2 linked regions of the Filimonas lacunae genome follow. Each later gene encodes a partner of the first gene's protein in a complex. Links are inferred from orthologs where the notes say so. Each region holds a gene or a part of one and is shown in the gene's direction. Other genes may lie near its edges.

What was found.
Region 2: the proteins of mnmG (region 1) and mnmE are in contact, whole or in part, in a solved structure (PDB 9HIP), measured with the Escherichia coli proteins. The link is inferred for Filimonas lacunae from one-to-one orthologs.

The regions. Positions count from the first base shown.
Region 1 is NZ_AP017422.1:7,062,484-7,070,772, forward strand. What follows is about bases 2,296-5,282. They hold mnmG (tRNA uridine-5-carboxymethylaminomethyl(34) synthesis enzyme MnmG), read left to right. Parts: upstream 2,296-2,848; coding sequence 2,849-4,717; downstream 4,718-5,282. Other genes in these bases: FLA_RS27910 (hypothetical protein), read left to right, coding at 4,891-5,282. Outside these bases: more of FLA_RS27910, read left to right, coding at 5,283-6,096; FLA_RS27915 (beta strand repeat-containing protein), read left to right, coding at 6,164-8,289. UniProt on the Escherichia coli protein: NAD-binding protein involved in the addition of a carboxymethylaminomethyl (cmnm) group at the wobble position (U34) of certain tRNAs, forming tRNA-cmnm(5)s(2)U34.
Region 2 is NZ_AP017422.1:6,151,812-6,159,605, reverse strand. Bases 2,465-5,402 are described here. They hold mnmE (tRNA uridine-5-carboxymethylaminomethyl(34) synthesis GTPase MnmE), read left to right. Parts: upstream 2,465-3,215; coding sequence 3,216-4,589; downstream 4,590-5,402. Other genes in these bases: FLA_RS24065 (carbohydrate-binding protein), read left to right, coding at 5,016-5,402; FLA_RS24075 (energy transducer TonB), read left to right, coding at 2,465-3,086. In the rest of the region: FLA_RS24085 (energy transducer TonB), read left to right, coding at 1-580; FLA_RS24080 (hypothetical protein), read left to right, coding at 1,400-2,023; more of FLA_RS24075, read left to right, coding at 2,217-2,464; more of FLA_RS24065, read left to right, coding at 5,403-7,007; FLA_RS24060 (hypothetical protein), read left to right, coding at 7,149-7,331; FLA_RS24055 (site-specific DNA-methyltransferase), read left to right, coding at 7,657-7,794. UniProt on the Escherichia coli protein: Exhibits a very high intrinsic GTPase hydrolysis rate. Involved in the addition of a carboxymethylaminomethyl (cmnm) group at the wobble position (U34) of certain tRNAs, forming tRNA-cmnm(5)s(2)U34.

The DNA.
Region 1 (8,289 bases):
TTATCCAGCCTTTAGTTATAATTGATCCTGGTAAGGAATAAATAGATCTGGCATGCCTGTATCCAGGCTTTGCCAGCCTAAGCAAGTGAAACATTTTATTACTGTAGGAAATACCCAAAGCTTAGTCGGACGTAAAAGTCAATGAACACTACTGTTACTCTATAGCATCAGAACGTATAGCTTCTGATGGTACAGGTAAAAGACTGATACCACCCCGGTGGTGTATCCGTGGATATTACACCACCTACCTGCACACTTCCATCCATTATTAAGATAGATACCCCTAGATCTAATTGTATAACCAATCCGGATGTTCATAGTAAAAGATCATTTTATACTGATAGAATGCTAAGATTAGTAAGTGATAAACATCCCCTTGATAAGATGTACTGATAGCTATATAGATAAGCTATACATAAAACACTTGTACCAATAACACTAGCCAGTACTTAAAAGGGTAATTAAACAAGACATACACCTGTCACTATATATCAACTGAACCTTGGTATTACACATATGACAGGGTAGACAATACATCAACACGCATCCCTCCTCTCCTCTGATACACCAACCAAACACAACGATTAATCAAAGACTACTCTATCTAAGCGCCATCATAGCATACAGGAAGCCTGCCATCATCCCTACATAGGCTGTTACAAAGCATTCTATTCCCCATCTAACCCAATAAGATTACAGTGGCCGAGCAATAATGGAAAAGGATACAGGTAGTTCACTTGTGCTGAAAATATCGGGTAACTTTATTTTTACTCCCAATAGTGAATTATTAATAATTATTCCCTATGGAGCTATATTACATTTCTTCTAGTTCATAGTATAAGAACTATGTTAATTATACTGTCATCTTCATTAGTAAGCATAAACGACCTGGCATAATAGCATCAGTTTTGCCATAGGAATAGAATAACAACTATACCTACAAGAAAACAAGGATACCTAAGGTTTCACGTGAAACATAACAATGTGCCTTTGCCTTATAAACCAACCATAATGAATGATAGATAGGTACATAAGATCAATAGTATCTAGGATAGTACAAGCATACGATCCAGCAACAATCTAGCAGTGGGCATTATTGAAGTTTCAATAATAGGGTCAGCATGCACTATAGCAATCTTATTAATAAAGGGGAGTATTTATAAGAGAGTCTTCAGGCAAGGATTTAAATAAACAGATCATTAATCCAAACAGGAAAAGGTGTTTATGAATACTAATAAGTATTTAGAGAACAAGTTCCACGTGGAACCTTATACCTAAACAATAAGTTACATTATAGTTCTAAGAAGCAGTAATAACTATAAATCCACCCTAACTAATCAATCATTACTATAAGATCCAATCAATCGTTCCACGTGAAACACAATAAACCAATAAGTACTAATATTAAACACAATACAGGAAGCAGTAAATAAACAAATGGTTTACAATCAGCACCTAATAAGTAAACTATATACATAACCTTACCATTACCCAATCAATAAGTTTCACATAAAGCACTAGAGTTTAATAAATGCTGGTACAAAAGACAATACAGGAAGTAGTAATAAGCATAGGTTTACAAATCAACAAGCTAATAAGCAAACTATATATAAGCTCTTCATTACCTAATCCATAAGTTCCATATAAAACATAAGAGTTCAACAAATACTCATAAAAGACAATACAGGAGGAAGTAAATAAACATAGGTTTATAAATCAACAAGCTAATAAGCAAACTATATACATACCTTACTATCCCTAATTAATAAGTTCCACGTGGAACATAATAAATTAATACCACTAAAAAAATCGGAATAATAAGTACGCCCATCAGTCATATCAGAAACCAAATAAGGAAAGTAAGTACAATACTAAGAATACCTCAAAGTAATAAAGAAGAACAAGCCCCTAAATATATTATTACACTTTAAAGAGACACTAGGCTAAGCATAACTTAGAAGAGAAGCTATACGCCTATCCTACTAACAAACCAACACTATTACATTCTAAGAATCAACTGGATAATTCAAATCTCATATCCCATCCACACACCTCATTTAACTTCAAGCAATATATTCTACTTACCCAACCAAAGGTTTACATTAACATACTTACTTAAAGACTTCATCTAAATATCCTATCCTCTTATATACATCCAGCAAGCATTATCATATTAAATCATCAACACAAGCGAATAGAATAAGTATCCAGACCACTAAACATCTTTATAAATTAATAACTCTGTTTACAGCATTCATATAATAACCTTATTAACCCAACACAGTTAACGTTTCACGTGAAACATACACCTAGCTAATTACAAAAGCACTTAAAGCATAGACCTAACTATTCATCTTTATAATTTAAAGTTTATAGATTATTTAAAGGAAAGAAGAAAAGATTTTTCCATTCAGTAAGGGATAGTAAAGTACACTTAGAATAGATAGCAGTAGTTTTCAAAAAGGAAGCTTTAAAGCCAATTAATCCAAATAGAAGCAAGTATTCTTCTTAATCAACTGCGTTCCACGTGGAACGCAGTTAGAAAAACAATAACTAAGATCAAAGTAACCATCAGGAGGTACAGCAGAGATAACCTTAAGAAAGGTAACAGGATCAATAAACCCTCATATAGAATTCTAACTTCCATAATGACCTGTTCCACGTGAAACATTTACTATTTAAACTACCCTATAATAACCTATTGGTTCCACGTGAAACATGTAATCTATCACGGTAGCTAATCTAAGGGTTTCACGTGGAACCTTTGGATACGTTCTTCAAGCAACCTTTAATACATCTATAGTACTAAAGGCCTGTATCTTTGCACCAGTTTAAAAGTATATAATCAATGTTTCCAGATTACGATGTTATAGTAGTAGGTGCAGGTCACGCAGGCTGTGAAGCTGCTGCTGCCGCTGCAAACATGGGTAGTAAGGTTCTTCTTATTACCATGAATATGCAGACTATTGCTCAAATGAGTTGTAACCCAGCTATGGGTGGTATTGCTAAAGGCCAGATTGTAAGAGAAATAGATGCATTAGGAGGATATAGTGGCATTGTAACTGACTTAAGTATGATCCAGTTTCGCATGCTGAACAGAAGTAAAGGTCCTGCTATGTGGAGTCCACGTACACAGAACGATCGTATGCTGTTTGCTGCTACATGGAGAGAGAAGCTGGAACAGACTTCCAACATAGACTTTTACCAGGATATGGTACGCAATATCATCATCAAAGGAGATAAAGCCTGTGGTGTTGTTACAGGACTGGGGCATCATATCAATTCCAAATCAGTAGTAGTTACCAGCGGAACCTTCCTTAATGGTATCATTCACATAGGTGAAAAGCAGTTTGGTGGTGGCCGCGTAGCAGAGAAAGCCGCTACAGGTATTACAGAACAACTGGTGGAACTCGGATTTGAAAGCGATCGTTTGAAAACAGGTACTCCTCCCCGTGTGGATGGACGTAGCCTGGACTATTCTAAGATGGAAGAACAAAAAGGTGATGAAGAAATCACTGGCTTCTCATACCTGGATGTTCCAAAGATCAAGCCTGAACAGCAAATAAGCTGTCATATTACCTATACCAACCAGCAGGTACACGATACATTGAAGACTGGTTTTGATAGAAGTCCTATGTTCACTGGACGTATTGAAGGTATAGGTCCACGTTACTGCCCTAGCATAGAAGATAAGATCAACCGCTTTGCAGAGAGAGACAGGCACCAGATATTCGTAGAGCCAGAAGGGTTTAACACCGTGGAGATCTATGTAAATGGTTTCTCAACTTCCCTTCCGGAAGATGTTCAGTACAATGCTATCAGGCAAATTGAAGGGTTTGAGAACGTAAGGATCTTCCGTCCGGGCTATGCTATCGAGTATGACTTCTTCCCACCTACCCAGTTAACCTATTCACTGGAAACCAAAATGATCAATAACCTGTTCTTTGCAGGTCAGATCAATGGTACTACCGGGTATGAAGAAGCAGCTTGCCAGGGTTTAATGGCAGGTATGAATGCTCATCTGAAAGCTAAAAACCTTCCTCCTTTCATACTGAAAAGAAGCGAAGCTTACATAGGAGTATTAATTGACGACCTGATAAGCAAGGGTACAGAAGAACCTTACCGCATGTTTACCAGCCGGGCAGAATATAGAACCCTGTTACGTCAGGATAACGCAGACCTACGCCTTACTGAAATGAGCCATAAGCTGGGATTAGCTAAGGATGACAGGATGGAAAAAGTAAGTAATAAAAGGGATGGAGTAGAAAGGATCAAGAAACAACTGGCAGCCTTTACTATTGAACCAGACGAAGCAAATGAATACCTGTCTTCTATTAATTCATCACCTTTAACTGAAAAGCAGAAGGCATCTAAACTGGTTCTTCGTCCTGATATCGATCTTCCCTCTTTATTCAAAGCAATCCCCCGTTTAGCACAGGAGTTTACCAATGAGAATAAAGAAGCTATAGAGCAGGCAGAGATACAAGTGAAGTATGAACGATACATTGAAAAAGAAGAAGAACTGGTAAAAAGGATGGCACAAATGGAGAATGCCATTATACCTGATAAGTTTGATTACGATAAAATATCAGCCTTAAGTAATGAAGCCTTACAGAAGTTTAAGAAGATAAGGCCCGCAACCTTAGGACAAGCCAGCCGAATAAGTGGTGTTAATCCGAGTGACGTTCAAATACTAATGGTTTATATGGGGAGGTAGGGTTACCTCCCCTTTCCTTTTTATCCCCTTTCCCATCCTCTGTTCATTTTGTTCACAACTGGCAGATACTTCATGCCCCTATTATATTTGGCACTTGCGTTTTAAATGGCTAACCCCTTTGAAAACTCAATCATAAATCCACTATCCGATTTTAAAGTGTTTAATCTAAGATCATGATACAACTCAACACTCAAATCGGTTTTCTAAAAAAGACAGGGATCGTTCTGTTCTTTGCATTAGCTGCCGTGTTAACAACCAAAGCGCAGGTTAAAATTGGTAACAATCCAACCACAATTAACCGATCCGCCATCCTGGAACTGGAAAGTACGAGACAAGGTTTCCTGTTACCCAGACTTAGTGATACTACCGGTATTAATGCGTTAACACCACCAGATGGTATGATGATATACCTGGATCCTACTGCCGGGCAAGGCCGTGGATTGTATATCCATAGATCTGGCTACTGGCAGCGTATTACTACAGACTCTACCAGTACAAGAGCATGGAGTATTGACGGTAATACCATTGATGCCAATGCAAAGTTTGGTAGTTTAAATGCACAGGATGTAAGGTTAATAGCAAACAGCATTGACAAAATAAGAATCAAAGCAAATGGCGCTACTACCTTTTATGACAGTGTACATATCCAGAACAGATTGGATGTACAGGATTCTATCAGCACCCGTTTCATCAGAGCTTTAGATTCTGTTTACTTACAGAACGCCCGCATTGGTGATAGTCTTTACCTGAACACCAACTTATTGAAAACATCTTTCAATGATGTATTGGTAATAAACCCAACTACAGGCGCAGTATCCAGAAGAACATTAGACACCGCTGCATTCAGAGGTTTGGTTATTGGAAATTTTGCCAACACAGATAATGCCCAGGGCTTAGAAAGAAAAACAGGTGCAGCAGCTGGTCCGGATAGTTTGATATTACACGCTGCCAGCTATAACACACCAGGTGGTATATCAACTGTAGCACAAGGCATAGCAGGTAATAAAGTATTCCGTGATTCAGTGTTATTAGGTTCCCCTACAGCTACTGCAGTTCCTAATTCTACAGTTCAAATGGGAGGTAGTGTTTCATATGCTATCAGAAATATAAGCGCCGCCACCACATTAAGTGTTTCTGACTATACAGTTCTGGTAAATGCAACTGCAGCAGATGTTGTAGTAACTCTTCCAGCGCCTACCGGTTTAAACGGTCGTGTCTATATTATTAAAAGAGTTGGTGCAGGAGATATCGACAGAGTAGTAACCATCCGTGGATTATTAGAAGGAGGATCTACCAGCAGCGACTATAATATTTACAACTCCGGTACTTTCGTTAAACTACAAACAGATGGAAATTCCTGGTATGTAATAGAAAGATAACTGCCTACACTCACAGTTTTTATCCGTACCCAATTACTTCTATATACAATGTAGCAGTTGTTATTTTATGCCATTACCTATCAGAAACAAAATATTATTATTGGTGATTCTATTGCTGGCATTTGTGAAAAGTGAAGCGCAAGTAAAAATAGGAACCTCTCCTACTTCACTGGAAAAGTCAGCACTACTTGAATTGAATGGAAACAGGCAAGGGCTTTTATTGCCCAGGCTTTCCGATACATCCATCATCAATACACTTGCACCGCCTGATGGTATGTTGATATACTATCAGGCCAATAACAGTGGAAGAGGATTGTATTTACGTAAGTCTGGCTTCTGGCAAAGAATAACAACCGATTCCCTGTTAAATGCCAGTTTAGTTAGTTGGAATCTGGCAGGTAATAACAGCTTAACCGGAACAGAAAAACTAGGCCCCAATAATGCCGTACCCCTGAACATCGTTACTGCCGGAACAAGCCGGATTGTAATAGACGCTACCGGTAACACCAGTATTATTGGCAACACTACATTGGGCGGCACATTCACATTAAACCCTGCTGCAACATCCACAGATACAACAGCTTTATTTCTCAATAGCAGTAACACCGTAGTTAAAAGAAATTTAAACAATGTTGCATTTTCAGGTGCTATACAAAGTATCAACGGATTGACACCAAGCGCACAAACCATAAGCACAAACGCAACAGCAGGAGCGCTGGGTTTCACAAGCACTGGTAGTTCCCATGTATTAAGTATACCAGATGCAAGTATATCTACGAGAGGTTTCGTTAATCTAACAGACCAAAGTTTTGCGGGAAACAAAACCTTTTCCAATAACCTTACAGTTGCAGGAATAACATCATTGATAGCATCAGCTAATACAACGGATACTAATTTCCTGATGTTAAATGCAGCTAATCAGGTTACAAAAAGAAACTTTAGCTCTTTTCCAGGTATTCAAAGCTTAAATGGTTTAACCGCAGCCACTCAAACCTTTGCTACAAGTGCAAACCAGGCTACAGCAATAGGATTTTCAAGCACCGGAACAGTACATACTCTCAATCTCACTGATGCTGATTCTACTATAAGAGGATTTGTTACTACTAGTGCACAGAGATTTGGTGGAGATAAATCGTTCAAAAACAACGTTACAGTATCAGGAATTACTACGTTATCTCCCACTGCTGCTACAGATACCAGTTTTCTGATGATCAATGCAGCCAACCAGGTTACCAGAAGAAACTTTAGCTCATTCTCATTCCCCGGTATTCAAAGCCTGAATGGATTAACAGCTACAGCACAAACATTCGCTAATTCTACTAACCAGGCTTTACCTATTGGTTTTACTAGTTCTGGCTCTATACATACTTTGAATATTCCCAATGCAGATTCCACTATTACAGGATTGGTAACAGCTACAGCACAAAGATTTGGTGGAGATAAATCGTTCAAAAACAATCTTACTGTTTCAGGAACGACTACACTTTCACCAACCGCTGCTACAGATACCAGCTTTTTAATGATCAATGCCAATAACCAGGTTACAAGAAGAAACTTTAGTTCATTCTCATTCCCCGGTATTCAAAACTTAAATGGATTAACAGCTACAACACAGACTTTCACTAACTCTACTAACCAGGCTTTACCTATCGGTTTTACAAGTTCTGGCTCTACACATACTTTGAATATCCCCAATGCAGATTCTACTATTACAGGATTGGTGACAACTACAGCACAAAGATTTGGTGGAGATAAGTCTTTCAAGGGAAATCTAACAGTATCAGGAATTACAACCTTATCACCTGTATCTAATACTACAGACACTGGATTCCTGATGATTAACGCCAATAATCAGGTTACCAGAAGAAACTTTAGTACATTCTCGTTCCCCGGTATTCAAAACTTAAATGGGTTAACAACCACAACACAAACTTTCGCTAACTCTACAAATCAGGCTCTGCCAATCGGTTTTACTAGTTCAGGTTCGATACATACCTTGAACATTCCTAATTCGGATTCAACCATTACTGGATTAATGACAGCTACAACACAAAGATTTGGTGGAGATAAATCTTTTAAAAACAATCTGACAGTTTCAGGAACCACAACACTTGCTGGTGCAAATAGTACCACTGATACTCTTTTTCTTATGACAAATCTTACAAATAGTCAGGTAGAAAGAAGAAATATCAG
Region 2 (7,794 bases), 910 kb from region 1 along the record:
TCCACCGCCACCGCCTCCACCAAAAGTTGAGCCTCCTAAAGTAGAGATCGCTAAATTCACTCCTCCTAAAATCGTGAAAGATGAAGAGGTGAAGAAGGAAGATGAACTGAAGGAGAACAAAGAACTGGAAACCGTTAAAACCGGTACATTTAACCAGGAAGGTGAAAAAGATCTTTTGAATACAGCGCCACCGCCAGAAAGTTCTGGTACTGGTACCGGTGTTCCTACACCTGCTAAAACAGAAGATTACGATAAGGAATTTAAAACAGTACAGATCCAGGCTAAATTCCCGGGTGGGGATGGTGAGTGGAGAAAGTATCTGGAAAGAAACCTGAACCGTGACCTTCCGGTTGAAAACGGTGCACCTCCCGGAAACTATACTGTAGTAGTATCGTTCCTGGTAGATAAAGATGGTAGCATTTCTGAAGTAAAATCTGAAAACTCGCCTGGTTATGGTACTGCTGAAGAAGCTGTACGTGTAATCAAGAAAGGTCCAAAATGGATCCCAGCGGTTCAGAACGGCAGAAACGTTATCTACCGTCAAAGACAAAGCATTACCTTCCAGGTAGCTGAAGAATAGAAGATAACTTCTTTCTATAATCAAAGGCCTTATCGCTCTGCGGTGAGGCCTTTGTGTTTTAAAAGTGGGTCCTCTGACAATTCCGGAAGGTTTTCAGCAATAAAATGCAAACCCTCCGGACATTTCGGGCAATCTTCCCTGGAAATCTGGGAACTCCCCGGAGATATTTAACAACTCCCGGTTTTCTCTGGAGAGTTGTGAGAAGAGAACGAGAAACCTTCCATACATGTTCAACAATCTTCTGCAGAAATCCGGGAGCTCTCCCGGGAAATCTGGCAACTTCCATTTTTCCCGGAAAAGTTCTCCGGAGAAAAATGATAACAATCCGGAGTAACCCGGCAACTCTCCGGTGAAAATATAGAATGAACAAAAAAGCATTTCAAGCCTCTTTTAAATATGTGTAAAAACATAATACACATACTAAAACCCTTACCCAGTATGCATTTCACCAAAAAACCTGTGTCAGACCTGTGTTTGAAATGAGGTTTTAAAAAACACATTTACCTGATTATCAGCTAGTAAGCCAATTTATGGTCATAATTGCCTATACCGCAAATAACTTTTTTAAAACTATTTTTCCGCGTCCCCACTGCGTTTGAGGCCAACACACCTGTGTCACAGGTTTTGTAAAATCTCGCCGCCTCTCCAATTTTACATCGTAATCGGGCAGCAACAGAATGGCCATTCGTCCGGCACATTTCCCCGGCTTCTTTCCCGGATTATTGTACAAAAGGAAGCAGAGGGGAGGGTGTTACGGAAACTGTTCCGGCACCGGGTCAATGGAAGACCTGGAATTTTTGAACTATCAAATTGTAAAACATGAAAAAGAAATATGGTTATTTTATTCCAAGAACAGACGGAGAGTTACTACGTTGGTTAAACAACTTTAAAGAACAAATAAACATTGCAGGACCTACCTTAGGCCTTACACCTATACAGGTGACAGAGTTGGCAGATAAAGCGCAGAAAGGCATAGATGCCCTGCTATCTGTTGTTATTAAAAAACAGGATTATATGGATGCAGTGTTATTTAAAAATATGGTACGCGATGAGGAGGTTGGTTTTATTGCTAACGCGGCAGTTGTACTAAAACGAAATCCGTTATTTACGGATAATATAGGAGGGGCATTGGGTATTATCAATACTACATCTTTACAAGACCGGGTTACCCTTAAGCCAACGCTTAAAGTAAACGTGTTTCCTCAGTACGTAGAAGTGGGCTTTAATAAACAAGGGCAAACAGGTGTATCTGTCTTCTCTCGTATTCATGGTACAGACGAATGGATAAAGATTGGAGATGCAGAGCGTTCGCCTTACAAAGACACCAGGCCGCTACAGGTGCCAGGTAAAGCGGAGATACGGGAATATATGGCACTTTGTTATAGCAACGATGAATCTGTTGGCCAGAACAGTGAGGTGAGTATAGCTGTTTTTGGAGGTTAGTGAAAGAGCCATTTCTGAATCTGGTAAATATATCGGAAGCTGAAAATAAAAAGGTGTGTTGCAGTAATAGCAGCGCACCTTTTTTGTAACCATTATTTATTGCCATACTATTAATGAAAAATAAAATTCATCTTTTTTCTTTCTCCGTATGGAATAAAAATGTTTTAGTATCTCATTAATAAATACTGAAACTATGCAAGCCAACAACATCCCTAACGCCGACTTTCTCGATATTTTATTCGATAACAAAAACAAAGCTTATGGTGCCTACAACCTGCGTAAAACCTATGATAAGCGTGTATACACTGCACTGGGTATAACATTTGCAGTGGGGCTGATATTCTCTATGACTACTTTGTTTGCAGGTGGCAAGAAACCAGATGCAAATGCTCTTACAGGTATCGTTATTGATTTAACGCCAGTTGAACAACATAAGAAGGAAGAGCCAATTGAAAAGCCTGTTGAGCAACCTGCAGCTGCGCCTGCTGCTGCTCCTCAACTGGAGCAAATAAGAACATTAACGAGTACGCCTCCTATTATTATTCCAGATGATCAGATGAGGCCTGAGGATAACGTTCATACTGTTGATGAGTTAGATAAAGCACAAATAGCCAGTTTTACATCTGATGGTGAAGATCCAGGTGGAAAAGCGCCTGCTTTACCAGAAGGTAAGCTTGGAGGTACAGGTGGTGGCGGAGTCGATCATTTGGGACAAGACATGGGAGAAGATCTGAATACAATTAGGGCTACTGTACAAATAGAGGCCAAGTATCCTGGTGGCGCGGAAGCCTGGAGAAAATTCCTGGAGAAAAATCTGAACAGGGATTTACCTCTTGAAAATGGCGCACCTACTGGTAAGTATACCGTAACAGTTTCTTTCGTTGTAGATAGATTCGGTAATATTTCTGAAATAAAGGCGGAAAGCGACCCAGGTTTTGGTGCTGCTGATGAAGCTGTTCGTGTGATTAAAAGAAGCCTGAAATGGGAGCCTGCTGTACAAAACGGACGCAATGTGGTATATCGTCAACGTCAACGTATCACATTTGAAGTAAATGAAGATTAGGAAAGGAAAGCTTCGTGATCACTCAACCCTGAATCCTTTATTCCCGCTCCCGCCTTTTAAGGCGGGATTTTTTGTATATGCAGGCTATTGACGGTAACAATGTAATTTTGCCGCATAACTGAGTAAAACATGCTAGGAAAACTGGTTGGATGGGATGATACAATTGCCGCCATTGCCACTCCGCAGGGCACGGGTGCAATAGGAGTGATAAGAGTAAGTGGTACAAAGGCTATTGAGGTGGTAGATACTTTATTTCCTTCTAAATCATTAACAGAGCAGCCTTCCCATACCCTGCACGTGGGCCTGTTGAAAGATGGCTCTCTGGTGTTAGATGAGGTGGTTGTGGCTCTGTTTATCGCACCACGTTCTTTTACCGGCGAAAATGTGGTGGAAATTTCCTGTCATGGCTCCCATTATATACAAAGCCAGGTAATGGAAACCCTTGCTGCCAGAGGTGTTAGAATGGCTAAGCCAGGTGAATTTACGCAACGTGCCTTTTTAAATGGGAAAATGGATCTGGTGCAGGCAGAAGCTGTAGCAGATATCATAGCCAGCAACACCGAGGCCAGTAAAAGAACTGCACTGTTGAATATGCGGGGGGGATTTTCCAGTGTATTAAAAGAACTGCGCGAAGAGTTGATTAAGTTTTCAGCACTTATTGAATTGGAACTGGATTTTTCCCAGGAGGATGTAGAGTTTGCTGACCGTACGGCTTTGTTTGATCTGCTAAACAGGGTGTCTGTACAGGTTTCAAAGTTGTTGCAGTCTTTTCGATTGGGTAACGTAATTAAGAACGGCGTGCAGGTGGCTATTATAGGCAAACCCAACGCCGGTAAGTCTACTTTATTAAATGCTTTATTAAATGAAGAACGTGCTATAGTAAGTGATATTGCCGGTACTACACGGGATACTATTGAAGAGATATTGAATATAAATGGTGTTTTATTCCGGTTGATAGATACGGCAGGTATTCGTGAGCATACCAGTGATATAATTGAAAGCATAGGCGTAGAAAGAAGCCTTGCCAAAATGAAAGAAGCCGATGTGGTGGTTTACCTGTTTGATGTATCTGCTACATCAATAAGTGAATTGGAGCAGGAGAAGAAGAACCTGGAAGAAGCAGGTATTAAATATATTTTAGCAGGTAATAAAGCCGACAAGGTTATTGACCTGTTGCCTTATACAGATAGTGGTGCTTTGTTTATTTCGGCTAAGGAGAAAAGTGGGGTAGAAGAGGTTAAACAAAAATTATTTGACTTAACAGTGTCAGGTGATCTGAATGGTGACAACGTTATTGTAACTAATGCCCGACATATTGATGCACTGCAAAAGATAGAACAATCTTTATATGATATAAGGAATGGTTTGCAGGAAGGATTGCCGGGTGATCTGGTGGCGTTGGATATACGTGAGTGCCTGCATTACTTAGGAAATATTACTGGTGAGGTGTCGGTAGATGACAGGCTGGATTTTATTTTCAGTAAATTTTGTATCGGCAAATAATAGGTATAACAATATACAAAAATCATGAATTTCGTTAAAACGGCTGGGGACTTCACCTTCAGCCGTTTTTATTATAAAATCGTATCCAGTAATATGCTTCTTAGGAACAAGTATTGACGATCTTTTCAAAGATAATATGATGCCCATAAAAATTAAGGAAGTAAAACCGCCGGGGGCGCACTTCTGGTTAATGACAGTGATCCTATTGAAAAGAAGTTTGATAAATGTAAGGAGCTTTTGTATTTCGCCTGGGAACAATATGCTTTCTATTGGTGAAAAAAAGATATGATGACTGTGCAAGAGAAGTAATAAACCAATTTTTGAATCAGATTAGTCAAAAAACGGCATTCTGGTAAACCTCAGTCCAGTAGGTTTGATGAATAACGATTATAGCCTTAATTAAGTTTCTTAACTAAAAACTTACATATGAAAAAACCTTTACTTAACCTATCATCTATCCATTTCAGTTTTACCGGTTTATGCATCGCCGGTATGTTCCTTTTAAACGCATCGTTAACGATGGCACAGCAATTAGCTTTTCCCACAGCGGAGGGCTTTGGCCGTTACGCCAGTGGGGGCCGGGGGGGAACAGTTTACCATGTAACCAACCTGAATGATGCCGGCACGGGCTCACTCCGCGATGCCGTAAGCCAGTCGAACAGAACGGTTGTATTTGATGTTGGCGGAGTTATCAATGTTGCCTCCCGTATTGTAGTATCCAGTGGAGTTACTATTGCAGGCCAAACAGCACCGGGCGGTGGCATTACCATTTACGGAGACGGTGTGGCCTGTAACGCCGGGAATAATATTATACGGTATATCCGCATTCGTATGGGAAAAAATGGAACGTCCGGAAAAGATGCCTTAAGCATTGCATCTGGTCAGAATTTTATATTTGACCACGTTTCTATATCCTGGGGAAGGGATGGTACTCTTGATGTGAATGGCTCAGGTATAGATAATCTTACTTTCCAGGACTGCATCGTAAGCCAGGGAATTAATAATTCCAACCATTCAACAGGTGGGTTATTGCAAAGTGGTAAATGGTCGATGATAAGGAGTTTGTATATCGACAATAAAACACGCAATCCAAAGGCCAGGGGCACGCATGAATTCATTAACTCCGTACTTTACAACTGGGCAGAACATGGTTATATTATGGGAGATACGGAAGGACTTTCGGAGTGTAACCTGATTGGGAATTATTTCATCTATGGCCCTTCCAGCAACGGCAACTCCCATATTACCAATACAACACCTACATTCAACGTGTATGCATCTGACAATTGGGTAGATGCAGATAAAGACGGCGTATTAGATGGCACTCTTCTTACTGATTATAAAACGGCTACAGTAAAGTCTACACCATACAGTTACCCGGGCGTGTCCAATTTAATGTCTGCACAGGCAGCTCTCAATTATATTATTGCCAATGTGGGCGCCTCTATTACCAGAGACGCCGTTGATAATCTGTTGATTAGCCAGTTGACATCCTATGGCACTTCAGGACAGATTATAAATACAGAAGATGATAACGGCATTCCCGGAAATGTTGGCACCGTAGCAAATGGTACTCCTGCTGCGGACGCTGATCAGGATGGCATGCCCAATGCATGGGAAACAGCCAATGGATTGAACCCCAATGATGCTGCCGACAGAAACAATATCGGAGCTGGTGGTTATACCATGCTTGAAATTTATATCAACAGCCTGGTGGGTGGCGGCGGTAGTGGTAGCGGAAACATAAACCCCTATACTACCGTGCAAGCCGAGAATTATAGTTCCATGTCAGGCGTACAAACAGAAACCTGTAGTGAAGGAGGCCTGAATGTTGGCTATATAGAAAATGGAGATTGGATACGTTTTAGCGGAGTAGATTTTGGTACAGGCGCAACCGGTGTATCCGTACGTGTTGCCAGCAATGCAACCGGCGGAACCATAAAATTCAGGCTGGATGCCGCAGGCGGCCCTCAGATAGGAGCCATTAATGTTACCAGTTCGGGTGGCTGGCAAACCTGGACCACAATGACGGCCAGCGTTAGCGGAGCAAGCGGTGTACACGATTTGTACCTGTCGTTTTCGGGAGGTACCGGCTATCTGCTTAACTTAAACCATTTTGTATTTACAGGAGGAAGCGCTGCGCTTGTCGCCAACGCTCCTGTGCTCAAGAACAGCAGCGAGAGCAATATTCAGGTATACCCTAACCCTACTGTTGACTTACTGCATGTTCACGTAAGTAAGAAACGTGTTGCAAATGCAGGTATACTGATATATGACAACGTAGGAAGACAGGTATTAAGTTCCGGACTGACTGGAAACCAAACTACCGTGAATGTTGCCGGCCTTTCGCCCGGTCTTTACATTCTCCAATTATCCAATGGCAGGGAAATTATCACAAAAAAATTCCTGAAGAGGTAAACTGTTTACATCGGTTTAGTTAATTGTAGCAAAGTCAGGAGGCGAGAATTTCGCTCCTGACTTTTTTTGACTATGCCATCGTTTCCAGCATTTACAGAAAAAAACTTCTTTTACTGTACATTTACGCTATACCCTAAAGCTATGAAGCTATTTCTACTTTTTTCCATCCCTGGTTTAACTATAAGGTTACTACGTGACACAGTATTACAGCAGGCCAGGGTTAGTTATATAAGGCTTGACGAAGAAAAAATATCCAAACACGATGCCGACAGCCTTCGTACTGTAATCATCCGTGAATATCAAAAAGGGGTATCCTCCGAATAGTAAATTTTGATACTGGAAAGTTGTTCCTATTGTAAGCCTTGGAAGTAGGCAAAAAATGATCGTTGTAGATAAAACAACTATAAAATACAAACGACAGCTTTTTAGCTGTCGTTTGTATTTTATAGTATTGAAGCAGGGGGAAGAATTGCAGGTGCTTTTATTGCTTTAGACATACTTTTGCTACCTTGCAGCAGGCAGTCGGAGCTTATAGTATACTCTTGCGAAACGGCATATCAATGCTTCAATTTCAATTAGTTATGATGAATCTGTTTGCGCTGTACAGGAACATGAATATTCCGTCCCTACTGTCATAATCAAGGAAAAGATGATAAAAGATACAGTACAACAAAACGAAAACATTACACCTAATAGCCGTCAACTGGAAATTCTGAAAGAGCATTTTGCTGCTTGCTTTGCAGTAGATGGCTCTTTTGATATGACACGTTTTAAAGCGGAAATAGCC